DNA from 2 places in the Bradyrhizobium sp. SZCCHNR2028 genome. Region 1 is predicted to be linked to the other one. Evidence: predicted binding sites of a transcription regulator. Region 1 holds the regulator's gene; the other holds the start of a gene.

The links. The regulator LexA, encoded in region 1, represses DNA repair genes until DNA is damaged. The targets are predictions, from matches to a motif close to TGTTCNNNNTGTGTTCNG.
Region 2: a site for LexA is predicted at 2,350-2,367, ahead of recA (recombinase RecA). Genes of this name have one in related genera too.

What each region holds. Positions count from the first base shown of each region.
Region 1 covers NZ_JAUHJF010000001.1:116,465-123,277, reverse strand. The annotation lists gene QX121_RS00590 (alpha/beta hydrolase) at 1-765, opposite strand, end outside; gene QX121_RS00585 (MBL fold metallo-hydrolase) at 778-1,710, opposite strand; gene QX121_RS00580 (LysR family transcriptional regulator) at 1,795-2,748, shown strand; gene glp (gephyrin-like molybdotransferase Glp) at 2,981-4,192, shown strand; gene lexA (transcriptional repressor LexA) at 4,399-5,097, shown strand; gene QX121_RS00565 (hypothetical protein) at 5,357-5,797, shown strand; gene QX121_RS00560 (hypothetical protein) at 6,021-6,239, shown strand; gene QX121_RS00555 (ComEC/Rec2 family competence protein) at 6,194-6,813, opposite strand, start outside.
Region 2 covers NZ_JAUHJF010000010.1:154,169-160,981, forward strand. The annotation lists gene QX121_RS17965 (DUF1835 domain-containing protein) at 1-875, opposite strand, end outside; gene recA (recombinase RecA) at 1,170-2,258, opposite strand; gene QX121_RS17975 (hypothetical protein) at 2,819-3,112, shown strand; gene QX121_RS17980 (DUF6894 family protein) at 4,482-4,721, shown strand; gene QX121_RS17985 (hypothetical protein) at 4,904-5,041, shown strand; gene QX121_RS17990 (hypothetical protein) at 5,060-5,308, opposite strand; gene QX121_RS17995 (hypothetical protein) at 5,430-5,726, opposite strand; gene QX121_RS18000 (PaaI family thioesterase) at 5,987-6,445, shown strand; gene QX121_RS18005 (PilZ domain-containing protein) at 6,597-6,813, shown strand, end outside.

The sequences.
Region 1 (6,813 bases):
ATCGTAGATCGGCTGGTCCACGGTCCAATGCTCGCGCACGTCCTGCACCGCGCCCGAAGGCGCACGGATCGCGCCGGGGTACGGCGAGTCCGGATCGGTCGCGAGCGTCGCCTCCGCCCAGGACTCGAACCAGCCGTCCGGAATCAGCTTGTCCCGCGCCTGCTCCGGAGCGGCGCCGCGCCACGCAGCCTCGAACGCGCGCGGGCTGACGATCCGATAGGCGCCGAGCGGTCCGCCGGCGTCGATGCGCAGCGGCTCGCTGGACAGCCAGAGCGGCGTCACCAGGATCAGCTTCTCGAGCTTCGCGCTCGCCGCGCTCGCGAACATGCCCGCGACGGTGGCGCCCCAGGACATGCCGAGCACGTTGGCGCGCGGGACGTCGCGATGCCGGCAGATGAAGTCCACCGCCGCGCCGAAATCGTCCACGGCGGTCCGCGCATTGACCAATGGAGATCCCTCCTCGGCCGCCCGCGACATCTCCGGCGGCCGGCTGGAGCCGCCATAGCCGCGCGCATCGACGGCCCAGACATCGTAGCCGGCCTGCGCCAGGACATCCATGAAGGAGGCGCCACCAACCGCGACGTCGAACAGGCTGGCGGATGAAAAGGTGGCGCCGTGCATCATCACCAGCGTGCGCTCGGCCGAGAACCGTTGCACGTCATGCCGGCGCTTGTTGATGAGCTGAAGCTGGACGTCGGACACCGGGCCTTCGATCAGGCGGCGCTCGGAAACGATGCGCGAGGAGGACGTTGCGTTCTCGGTCATGGTCACCTCGGATCAGGCGAAGTGCCACGCGAACCGGTCGTCGTCGCGGCTGATCCGCCCGGCCGAGGACTCGGCGAAGTGGGTCGTGAACACGAGGGAGCCGGTCTCGGCGGCGTGGTTCAGCGCCCATTGGCGTGAGCTCCGCGCCGCGTCCGGAAATTCGCAATAGACCGAGTTCCAATCCGGACGCGCGACCTGCAGCGGATGATGCATCACATCGCCCCAGAACAGCGCGCGCTCGCCGCGCGAGGTGAGACTGATGCAGGCGTGATCGATGCTGTGACCAGGGCTCGGCAGATAGCGGAAGCCATCCACGACCTCGCTGCCATCGACCGTGATCTCACGCGCGAGGCCGGCCTCGACGATCGGCAGCACGCTGTCTTCGTAGACCCCTGGCAGCGGCGGATGCAGCATGCGACCGAGACCGGCCGCATCCCTGATCGCGGCATCCGAGCCGTCAGCGGCCGACAGTGCCGCCAGATAGGCGCGCTCGCGGCCTGAGAAAACGTACCGGGCGTTCGGAAACACCGGCGTCCAACGGCCATCGGCAAGCTGCGTATTCCACCCCACATGATCCGCGTGCAGATGCGTCATCAGGACGAGATCGACATCGCCAGGGGCGACGCCGGCCGCCCGCAGCCGGTCGAGAAACGGCTCGTTCAAGCGATGCAGAACTGCTGCGCCGGGCCGCTCCTTGTCATTGCCGGTGGCCGTGTCGATCAGGACCACCCGCTCCGGCGTCCGCACCAGCCAGCTATGGATGCTCAGGCGCAACGATCCCGTGTGCGGATCGACCGATCCCGGCCCCACCTGGCCTCGTTCCCGAACGATGCTGTCTGCTTCTACGCCCGGAAACAAAAACTCTCCCTCGACCGCATCGAGGCCGATCTCGAAGATCCTCGTGATGGTGGCGTCTCCGACGCGATAGGTCGTGATGTCCTGCATGTCTGGCGGCCTCGATCCGAACGGTGATCTTGTCTGGGCCGAGATCTACGACTAGGTCATACATTCCTCAAATCGATCCAACTCATGCAGTCCATCGACCACTTCGATCTTCGCTCCTTCGACCTCAATCTGCTGGTCGCATTCGACGCGCTGATTCAGGAGCGCAGTGTCACGCGCGCGGCGGCGCGCCTCAAGGTGGGGCAGCCGGCAATGAGCCATTCGCTGTCGACGCTTCGCGTGCTGCTGCAGGATGAGCTGTTCGTCCGCGTCGGCACGATCATGCAACCGACGCCGCGGGCGGCGGCGCTCGCCGGGCCGGTTCGAGCAGCGCTGGCGCAGATGCAGGCTGCGCTGCACGCCGCACCGGAGTTCGACCCGGCGACCGAGCAGCGCACCATCCGCTTGGGATTTTCGAGCGAGGTCGAGCTGCTGCTGATCCCCGAGCTTGCGGCGGCGCTCCGTCGCTCGGCGCCCGGCGTGCGGCTTCTCAGCCGGCCGACCGAACGCAACGAGGTGCATCGTTTGCTCGACGATGGCGCCTTGGATGTTGCGGTCGGCTGCTTCGAGGCCGTCGCACAGCGGCACAGATCCCAGTTCCTGTTCGAGCAGGCTCTGAGCTGCGTCTACAATCCAAAGCGCATCGCGATGAAAACGCCGATCAGCCTCGCCGACTATCTGTCGCTTCCCCACGCGCTGGTGACGCTGACCAACAGCCTGCAGGGCTGCCTGGAGGCGGCGCTTGACGAGATCGGGACCGAGCTCAACGTGGTCTCGGCCTCCTCGGATTTCCTCAGCGTGCTGGCGACGGTGGCCGCGTCACCGGTGATCACGACGATACCGACCAGGATGGCAAAGCTCTACGGGCCGCGGTTTGGGCTGACGCTCTGTCCCGCGCCGTTGAAGCTGCGGCTGCCGGCCGTCTCGATGGTCTGGCCGCTGCAGCTCGATCGTGATGCAGCATCGGTCTGGCTGCGGAACATGGTGGCGGATATCCTGCACACGACCGAGCGCGCCGCCTGTCGCGCGGCTGCTGGATAGAACGCGGGGCGGGAGCTAATCGGAACGGCGCATCGGCCAACGCCTTGGCACTGCGGTCGACCTTCTGCGCACTGATTGCAGGGTTTCTCGCGCGGTCGTGAGGCAGCGGCCCGGACGCGGCCAACATCAGACGATCAGAAGGCAGGAAGCGGCCTGAGCCCTTGGCCGGGCCGTGCGCGTTCGGTTAGAAGGCGACTCATTCGATCTGCCGTCTCCGTCCGAAGGAACTCTCATGGCCCTGATGCCGGTGTCTGATGCGTTGTCCGCCGTGCTCGCCGGCGCCGAGCCGCTGGCCGAGGAGCTGGTGACGCTGGACGAGGCCCATCACCGCATCCTGGCCCGCGACCTCGCGGCGCTGCGGACGCAGCCGCCCGAGGCGATGTCGGCGATGGACGGCTACGCCGTGCGCGCGGCGGACGCAGCCCAGGCCAAGGTGCGGCTGAGGGTGATCGGCGAGGTCGCGGCGGGGCGGCCGTTCGATCGCGTGGTCGGACCCGGCGAGGCGGCGCGCATCTTCACTGGTGGCGTTGTCCCTGAGGGCGCCGACGCGGTGGTGATCCAGGAGGACACGATCGCCGAAGATGGCCACGTCGTGATCACCGAGGCCGCGATCAAGGGCCGGCACATCCGGCCCGCCGGCGTCGACTTTCATGAGGGCATGGTGCTGCTGAAGGCGGGCCGCCGGCTCAGCGACCGCGACCTGTCGCTGGCGGCCAGCATGAATCATCCGGCACTGCCGGTGCGGCGCCGGCCGAAGGTGGCGCTGCTCGCCACCGGCGACGAGCTCGTGATGCCTGGCTCGACGCCCGGCCCGGGCCAGATCGTCTATTCCAACGGCTACGCCCTGCGGGCGCTGGTGCGCAGCGAGGGCGCGACACCGATCGATCTCGGCATCGCCGCGGATACGATGGAGGCCACGATCGCCGGGATCCGGCGGGCGCGCGAGGCCAAGGCCGACATCCTGATCACGACCGGCGGCGCCTCGGTCGGCGATCACGACCTCGTCAAGCAGGCGCTCGAAGCCGAGGGCGTCGAGATGGCGTTCTGGAAGATCGCGATGCGGCCGGGCAAGCCGATGATGCACGGACGGCTCGGCGACATGAGGGTGATCGGACTGCCCGGCAATCCGGTGTCGTCCTATGTCTGCGCCATCCTGTTCCTGGTGCCGCTGATTCGGCGGCTGCTCGGCCGCGACGAAGCTCGCATGCCACGCGAGACCGCCCTGCTCGGCCGCGAACTCGGGGCCAACGATTCGCGCGAGGACTATCTGCGGGCGCAGCTCGAGGAGCGCGCCGACGGCACCCTGATCGCAACGCCGGTGACCCAGCAGGATTCGTCGCTGCTCGGCAATCTCGCGCTCTCGCAGGCGCTGGTGATCCGGCGGGCGTTTGCGCCGAAGGCCGCCGCCGGCAGCCCGTGCGAGATCCTGCGCCTGCCGAGCTAGGCCGTTTCCCCCGGCAAAGCCCGGTCCGTTCACTACAATTTAAGGATTGCGGAACACACATCGAACATATAGTGTCCGTTCATGATTTGTTTTTAGTATGTTGCGGGCGACGCGATGATGGTCCGACTCCAAGGCGCTCTCAGCCGGTTTGTGCTCAAGGCGCAGCTCCTGGACTCGGACGACAACAAACTGGGGACCAGGTCGAGATGCTGACGCGCAAACAGTACGAACTTCTGCGGTTCATCAACGAGCGGCTCAAGGAAGCCGGCGTGCCGCCGTCCTTCGACGAGATGAAGGATGCGCTCGATCTGCGCTCGAAGTCCGGCATTCATCGCCTGATCACGGCGCTCGAGGAGCGCGGCTTCATCCGCCGGCTGCCCAACCGCGCCCGCGCGATCGAGGTGATCAAGCTGCCCGAGCTGTCACAGGCCGCCAACAACCGCCGCGGCTTCACCCCATCGGTGATCGAGGGCAATCTCGGCAAGGTGCGCACCAGCACTCCCGCGCTGGACGATGGCGAGCGCCCCGTCGCAGTGCCGGTGATGGGCCGCATCGCCGCCGGTACCCCGATCGAGGCGCTACAGACGCGCAGCCACACCATCAGCGTGCCTGCCGACATGCTCGGCAACGGCGATCACTATGCGCTTGAGGTGCGCGGCGACTCCATGGTCGATGCCGGCATCCTCGACGGGGACATGGCGCTGATCCAGCGCAACGAGACCGCCGACACCGGCGACATCGTGGTAGCGCTGATCGACGATGAGGAAGCGACGTTGAAGCGCTTCCGCCGCCGCGGCGCATCGATCGCGCTGGAGCCGGCCAACACCGCCTACGAGGTCCGCATCCTGCCGCCGAACCGGGTGAAGATCCAAGGCAAGCTGGTCGGGCTGTATCGCAAGTACTGATCGCGGACGCGATCGGTCGATCGGCGACGGGCGCACGCGCTTCGCCGCCGATCGAAATTGGTCACGCGCGAATGCACCTCAGGATGTGCAGCGCGGCATGCTCAAACGCTTGTGATCGCCCGCGGGCGCACGCGGTGCAGATCAGCGCAGAATTGCCGTGAAGCGCGCGCTAACATCACCATCGATGTCCACTCTGATAGAGGCCTGCGCCTGTCCGGGGGGAGCGTGGGTCGGCTATCTCTCAACGAGGAGCGATCCGATGTGTGACTACAGCCTCCATGCGGTTGCGTCCCGTCCCGCCAAGGTCGGCGAGACGTTGATCTCGACGACGTTTCGCGGCACCGCCACCCGCGGCTTCGCCCTCGAGAGCGAGCCGACCGTCGCCGTCTGCATGCTGCCCGGCACCGAGTTGGCATTTGTCGAGGACGTCCGCTACGACAGCCGCTGGCTCTGGACCCGGACGATCCGCGAGCGCGTCGCGAAGTTCAACAGCATCGAGACGCACATCCCCGATCGCCATCACGACGCGATCGAATTCGCCGACGGCCGCCACGTGCTGGTGACCCAGCTCTGCGAGGGCCAGCGCGTCACCGTGCTACAATTGCCGGTCAGCAAGCAGCCGGCCGAGCGCCGCCCGGGCGTGGCGGAGGACGTTCCGGCTTCGCAGGCCACACCGATTCGCCGCATCAGCATCACCTGAGCGCCTGCGCGTCCGCATTTCTCTCGGTCATGAGCGAGCTTTCGGCCGGGGGAGATTTGGTTTCTGCAAGCGCAAGGTCCTTTCGGGCGAACCTCACGCTCCGGCATCGCATCGAATAGGAACGACATCCCTCGGCCGGCATTGTGTGCCGGGGGAGCTTGCCGCCGCGGTCAACAAGATCGATTGGAACAAGGCCGACCGGATCACCGAGCCCGGCCGCTACATGCTTCCGTTCGGATGGCTAACGGTCACGGTTGATGACATCGCCGTCTGGCAACGATATCCGGGCGCTGCGTTCACGCTGGTCGAAGGTCCCTCGCTGTTCGATGGACCCGACGACACCGAGTATCATCTCAGCACGTTGTATCATCTCAGCACGTTCGAGCTGTCCGGCGCTCAATCCTGCTCGCCCTGCTCCGTCTCCGGCGGCGTCGCGTCCTGAAGCCGCGACACCGGCGCACGCGGCGTCAGCGTCGTGTCGAACTCGCCGGCCTCGGCGGGCGCCGGCCACCACGGGCGGTCGGTGCCGCCGGCGCGCACCGGCGTGACGGAGAAGCCGGTGCCCCGCTGCACCAGCATCAAGGCGCCCTGCTGCTGCAGGCGCTGGCGATCGATGACGGCCGCCGCGCAGGATGACGGCGCGGCGCGCGCGGTGACGATCAGCGCGGCACGGGCGCAATCATCTTCGAGCGCCTCGGTGCGCAGGGTCAAGGCGGCGAATCGGCCGTCGAGCATCGCGACCACGCAGCCCGCCTCGTCGCAGGAGACGCCATCGGCGAGCGATGAATCCGCCGGCAGCCGGGCATCGGCGTCGGCCGCGAGCCACTCCTTGGTGGCGAACACGTCCTTGCCGGTGCGCATCACATGCAGGCGCCCGTCACGGCCGCGCACCGCCACCGCGCGCCCATCGCCGGCGATCAGCACGTGGGGCAACGGCGTCGTGGCGGCCCACGCGGTGGCCACCACGAGCCCGACGGCACCCGACCAGCGCAGCGGTGTGCGCAGCAGGCCGATCA
Region 2 (6,813 bases), on a different contig from region 1:
AGGATTGCCTTGCCGAGCGGTGTCAGCGACAGCGTGCTGGCCCTGTAGCGCTCGAGGCGTTCACGGCTGTCGTGCATCTCGACCGAGAATGGCGATTCGGCGAGGCCCGAAATTGCAGGCACCGGCGCGAGCGCCAGACCGTCGAGCAACGTGCCTCCTTCCCAATAGTCATAGACGCGCCGTTGAAAGCGATCCCGATGATGCGGCAACAGGTCGAACGGGTGCTGATAGCCGGCTGACAGCAATTCGAGGATTCTCAGCTCCGACGCTCCGAGGCCCGTCGCAACACCGGGAAGCTCATCAAGCATCTCCTGCACGCAGCGGCGAAGCTGAGGCAGTGCACTGAGATCCTGCTTCAACAGATCGAACCAGGCTTGCGGCGTCGGCGCCCGAAACGCCCGCCATGCCAGATGACCCAGGTCGAGATGCTCACGTGCGAGCTCTACGCCGGCAATGGTCCGACCGGCGAGTCGCCCGGCCGGGGCATCGAATAGCGGTACATCGACATGCCGCAATACGATCTTCGTCGCGATCTCCGCGTGATGGCGCAGATAATCCAAGAGCCAGATCAGCACCAACTGGTCGTTCGGACGGGTTCCCATCCACAGCTCGACGCTATCGCAGCGGTCAACAAGTTCGAGAAAACTGTGACTCCGCCCGCCGGCCGCCATGACGTCGCTACGCGAGGCGAAATCCAACCAATGCCCCCGCTTCCGTCGCGTGGTGCGCTGGACGAGATACGCCGATAATTCGGCATCGGATGGCAGCGGTCCCCACACGAAACGATGGAGAATTGGCACCACCAGGTCGGCAAAGCCGCCCCTCCGAAGCGCTCCGGCGCTCGGATCATCGGCCGCTAGAATCAAACGCGTCATGCTGTTGGCTCCGGCACGGCCCGATTGGCTCAGGGCGCTATCAACATATTCGCGATCGGCTCCCGGCGCCCAGGATCGGCGTCGGAAATCCCGGTGCCGCCGCGCGGATCCGGTCCGCTCGTCCGCGTGCACGCCTTCAGCTATTCGCGTTGGAGATCGCATCCGGCGCTCAGAGACGCATTCTCGCTGCATTCGGGAATGCAGCCGCAGATTTCGGCAGAGCACCACACATCTGCAAACGGGCGCTGGAACGTCGGCAACTCAACGTCCACGGCGCCCGCCGCCGCCGTACCCCTACTCTTCCGCCGGCTCCTCACCGTCGGCGTCGCGCTCGGCATTGCCGGCCAGGATCTGCTCGGCGATCAGGCCGGAGTTCTGGCGGATCGCGGCTTCGATCTTGGCAGTCATGTCCGGATTGGCCTTGAGGAACGATTTCGAATTCTCGCGTCCCTGCCCGAGACGCTGGCTATCGTAGGAGAACCAGGCGCCGGACTTCTCGACGATGCCGGCCTTGACGCCGAGATCGAGGATCTCGCCCATCTTGGACACGCCCTCGCCATACATGATGTCGAACTCGACCTGCTTGAACGGCGGCGCCAGCTTGTTCTTCACCACCTTGACGCGGGTGGTGTTGCCGATCACCTCATCGCGCTCCTTGATCGCGCCGATGCGACGGATGTCGAGGCGCACCGAGGCATAGAACTTCAGCGCGTTGCCGCCCGTGGTGGTTTCCGGCGAGCCATACATCACACCGATCTTCATGCGGATCTGGTTGATGAAGATCACCATGGTGTGGGATTTGTTGATGGAAGCGGTCAGCTTGCGCAGCGCCTGGCTCATCAGGCGGGCCTGCAGGCCCGGCAGCGACTCGCCCATCTCACCCTCGAGCTCGGCCTTGGGCACCAGCGCCGCGACGGAGTCGACGACCAGCACGTCGACCGCCCCCGAACGCACCAGCGTGTCGCAGATTTCCAGCGCCTGCTCACCCGTATCCGGCTGCGAGATCAGCAGCTCGTCGATGTTGACGCCCAGCTTGCGCGCATAGACCGGATCGAGCGCGTGCTCGGCATCGATGAAGGCGCAGATGCCGCCCTTCTTCTGCGCCTCGGCCACCGTGTGCAACGCCAAGGTGGTCTTGCCCGATGATTCCGGCCCGTAGATCTCGACCACCCGCCCTTTTGGCAGCCCGCCGATCCCCAACGCGATGTCGAGCCCGAGCGAGCCGGTCGACACCGTCTCGACATCCATCGAACGGTCGTTCTTGCCCAGCTTCATCACCGAACCCTTGCCGAACTGACGTTCGATCTGGGACAGCGCAGCAGAGAGCGCCTTACTCTTATCCATTGAGGAACCTTCGACGATACGCAGGGCGGTGGCGGACATTGGCGCTCCTTATGGCGGGGATTCGCGAGATGGACAAACGGTTAACGAGGTCGGCCAGCAATCTTGAGGTGAATGTACTCCATCCGTTCTTTGTTCGCAATATGTTCTTCTCAACAATCATCGCTCTCAGCCCCCCTGATAACCGCGGGGACACGCCTGCCACTCGAGGGCCGGCGCGCAGTCCACCGAGCAGCAGCGAGGGAGCGCTGCCCGATCAGCGCGCCCAGAAGCGAAGTACGGGGTGCTGGATGACGGCGACCGCGAAAGGATCCTGATCCGGCTGGAGGCGGAAGCCATGTGCGCGAACGGCGCAGCCGCCGACCGGCGATCGCGCGAATGACGACCAGCCTGTCCGAGCGCTCTAACTCGCTTCCCACGCCTGCGGCAGACGTCGACTCAATTATAAGTTGTTAGTGTCGTCTCGGCTTTGCCCTATCATCCTGCTGGTCCTTCTCTGCGGGCATCGCACACCGCTTCCAATTTTCGGCACCAGCATGACCGGATCCAACAAGGAACAGACCCTCACGTTGTGGCGCCCCGTCGGCCCAAAGGAGCTTGCCTTGATCGAGGCGTCGGGCATGCGTGCGTTTCCGCCGCGCCTTCCGGAGCAGCCGATCTTCTACCCGGTGCTGACCGAGGACTATGCCGTGAAGATCGCACGGGACTGGAACGTGCCGGCGAGCGGCCGCGGCCATGTGCTGCGCTTCGCGATCCTGCGAGGCTTCATCGACAACTACGAGGTGCGTGAGGCCGGCGGCCGCGAGCATCTCGAGTACTGGATTCCCAGCGAAGACCTCGCCGACTTCAACGCCGCGATCGTTGGACCGATCGTGCTCGTCAGGTCTTTCCCTTGAAACTACCAAACTCCTACACGCGTGCGTAGATCGCACATTCCTGGGTTCTCCTGACAGGAACGAAGTTCCCTCGCCTCTTCTGCTTTTGTTCGGCTCATCGTGCGTGCAGGCGCACGGTTTCGATGCAGATGCACATGCAATGCTCGGCCGCGCGCAAGCTGTGTCCGGCCAGAAGTTCCGCAACAGAAGCGTCCGCGGATCTGCCGCGGCTTTCTGAGGCGGAATGGCACCCTGCGTTCCGACCGGAGCAATGGCCGGCGCGCGAACAGCTCGACGGCCGCCATATGACGAGCGACAGATGAAACGGCGCCCGCCAGGACGCTGTCTCGTGCCATGCCAGAGGGAGCCACGAGAGCCGTTCGCGCAGCCCCCTATGACCGGGCGAATGAGTGGGCCGAATGGAAGCCGGCGTGATCCGCATCACGCAGCACGCGGCGCTCACGACATCTTCAAGCCACAAACCATTGTCATAAACTTTGGGTTGCGTTATAGAATCATGGTTGTCGTACGTCTGAGCAAATTTTTGATCAGCCCCGGATTTGTTTGTTCGTTGCGATAATGGTCGCCGCACATTGTCAGTGGTGTATCGCCTTTGGTGTATCGCCCGTGGTGTGCCGTCGACCGATCCCTTGCAGCCTGCCAGCTACAACATTTGCAGGCTCCGTCACCCGTAGGCGCACGGCCCTGAAACCATCCGCGCCGAAAGAAAGCCCCGGACGACGTCCGGGGCTTTCGACGTTGATAGCTCCGCGCGGGATGCATCCCCCCGTCATTGTCGTGATGTCGGGGAACGGATCGCTTGCGTTGCGCTTCATATTGGCGATGACAAGAGATGACGTGACGAGCCCGTCCTGCAGGGCCGGCCTTCAAAGGATCGAGCTTCACTCGCAGCAAGGCGCCGCGGGAGAGAGGCGTTGTCCGGCATGCGATGAACTCTTGGAAATGGTCGACGGCGCGACGCAGATCGCCTACCGACTGACAGTCATGCCGGAACGGATCTTCGATCACAGCTAGGCGCGCGTCCCACGGCGATTGATCGAGATGGCAACCTTGATCTGACGCAAGGCACGCCTACAAGTTTCGCACTAGTCTAACTACGTCATTGCCGAACTGCCCTCGCTGGGAAGCTACGACGTTGACGCCGAGCCTCGGACCGCGGCGGTCCGAGGCTCATTCTCCGAGGCTCATTCGTTGGCCCGCAATCCGTCCGATTGCGCCGCACATCCCCAACGGCAATCAGCTCAACCGAGCGGACAGCGCGACCGACCGTATTTTACCGGAATTGATCCGAGGGGGTTTTGCGCTTCCATTTGCGATGCGTACATCAAACCCAGCGGCCTGGGGCGGTCAGGGCTCACCGGTTTTGGCAATGCCGCTCTATTTCTTTCGTATCCGTAACGGCCACTTCTCAGGCGCGTCCGAGTATGGGACCGAGTGCGCCGACCGCAACGCAGCCTGGAAAGAGATGACCACCGTCTGTGCCGACATGGCCAGCAGCATCTCGCGCAAGCTCGCCGAAAACTCCGAATGGCAGATGGAGCTGCTCGACGAGGCACGGCAGCCGGTCTTCCGCATCCGGATCGTCGCCGAGTCGCTGGATCAGGCCTGACGGCCCGCCACAGCTCTTGTAGATCGTCACCGACGAGAACCACAACCGAAGCCTGTGGCCGGCGAGGTGACTGCGCGTCATTTCGCCAGCCGAGCTTGATCCAGATCAAAATGCCTGTCTGCATCCTGGCAGACATTTAAATTTGTATGGGTAATCTGATCTTCAAATGTCCGCGAACGGGGATGAACGTGCAGCATTGGCTGGAAGAGCCGAAGCCCGGCGATCCCGCGTACGCCTATGAAACCGTGGTCTGCAAGGCCTGCACGCGGCTTCATTTCATCAATCGCGACACGCGCAAGCTTCTCGGCGAGAAGGAATGAGGCGCTAGCCGGAATGATTCAATCGGCGCTGGGAAGCCGCCGCATCGTGAACTCGATGGCCCCATCGGGAAGCTCGCGCCAGCTTTCGACGGCGCTCATGTAGCCGGCCTGGGGATAGCGGGTCAGATAATCGCGGGCCTTGGCGCGCGCTTGCTCGCGCGGCAGCGTGAACGTGTCACGAACGTAGCCGTCGCGAACCGGGCCCGCGCTCTTCTTCTGGCGCCGGGCCGCCATCCGGCTGGCCATGTCTCGAGGACGCATCCCCATCGACGAACTCCAACGCGCTGCCACACCGTCAATATAGATGGGGCCGCGAGGAATCCGAGTCCGCAATCGGGCAAGCGGGCCCGGGAGGATCAGAGCCCGCCCGACCCGAACGCGATAAATCTCAGTTGGTGCTGCCGACAGCCTTCGGCTTCTTGGCCGCGGTGGTCTTCATGGCAGGCGCCGCCTTGGGCTGCTCCGCCGCCCGGACGTTGCCCCAGGGATCGGCGCTCGTCTTGGCGTCCGGAATCTTGCGCATGGTGTCCTTGTAGGCCTGCTCCCGCGCCGCTTCGGCCTCTTTCTCCTCGGGCGACTTGGAGGGACCGTCGGCGAGAAGGTTGATGTTGGGCATCTGCGCCATTGCGGGAACCGCCCAGCCGGCCAGCACGGCAACCGCCATCGTCACGATCAGCTTCTTCATTGGTTACTCCCCGGTATAGGCGCCTTATACCATCGCTTCGCCATGCGCCAAGCCCGCGGCACTGTGCCGGAACGGTGGACCGCAGGTCGAGATGTTCACGGCCGCATCGTCTGCGCGCACCTGCCGTCTGTTCCACGGTGTGCCCTCATCATAGTTTTCCAACTCCGGCCTTTTCAAGCCGCCGCTCTGCGGCAACATTCCGGCGGCTCCGCCGATCGCGGCGAGGCAAGTCGATGCCAAGACAAATCGATGACACGATCATGGAAGGACCTCCGCGCGTGCCGAACGAGACCCTGAACTTCACCACCGACGACGCGAGGCGCATCCTCGATGACGTGTTCGCGCCCTGGATCAAGGATCTTGGCTTGATCGTCGAGGACATCGCGCCGTCTCCGCAGGGCGAAGCCGGCGCCATCCTGCGCATGCCGTTCTCGCCGCGGCTCTGCCGCGACAATGGCGTCGTCTGCGGCCAGGCGCTGATGGCTTTTGCCGATACCGCGATGGTGATCGGGATGGTCACCGCGAGCGGCGGCTACCGGCCGATGACCACTGTCGACCAGACCACGCATTTCATGCGCGCCGTTGCCTCCGCCGACGTGCTGGCGGATGCGCGCGTGGTGCGGATGGGCCGCACCATGAGCTTCGGCCGGGTCACACTGACCAGCGCCGGCGATGGCAAGCCGGTGGCCATGGTGTCGAGCGCCTTCGCGATGCTCTGATCTGCGGCCTCTCTGCCCGGGGGGTTAACGAAACATGAAGGCGACGGCCCGGGCTTCGCAGGCCGGATTCATCTGATCGAAACGCGAGACTGATTTATTTTAGGTGCTTTTGACGCGAAAGGTGACGCCATTCGGCACCGGGTTACAGGCCATGAGCGAGACGAGTGACAAGCGCATTGCACCGAGGCATCGGGTGCTGAAGCAGGGCAGGCTGGCATTCGACGGCGGCGGCGCGGTCGATTGCATGGTCCGCAACATGTCCGACACCGGCGCCAGGGTCGAGGTGGTCAGCCCGGTCGGTCTGCCCGAAGCCTTCACGCTGGTGATCCCGGCCGACAAGTTCACGCGGCGCTGCCACGCAGTCTGGA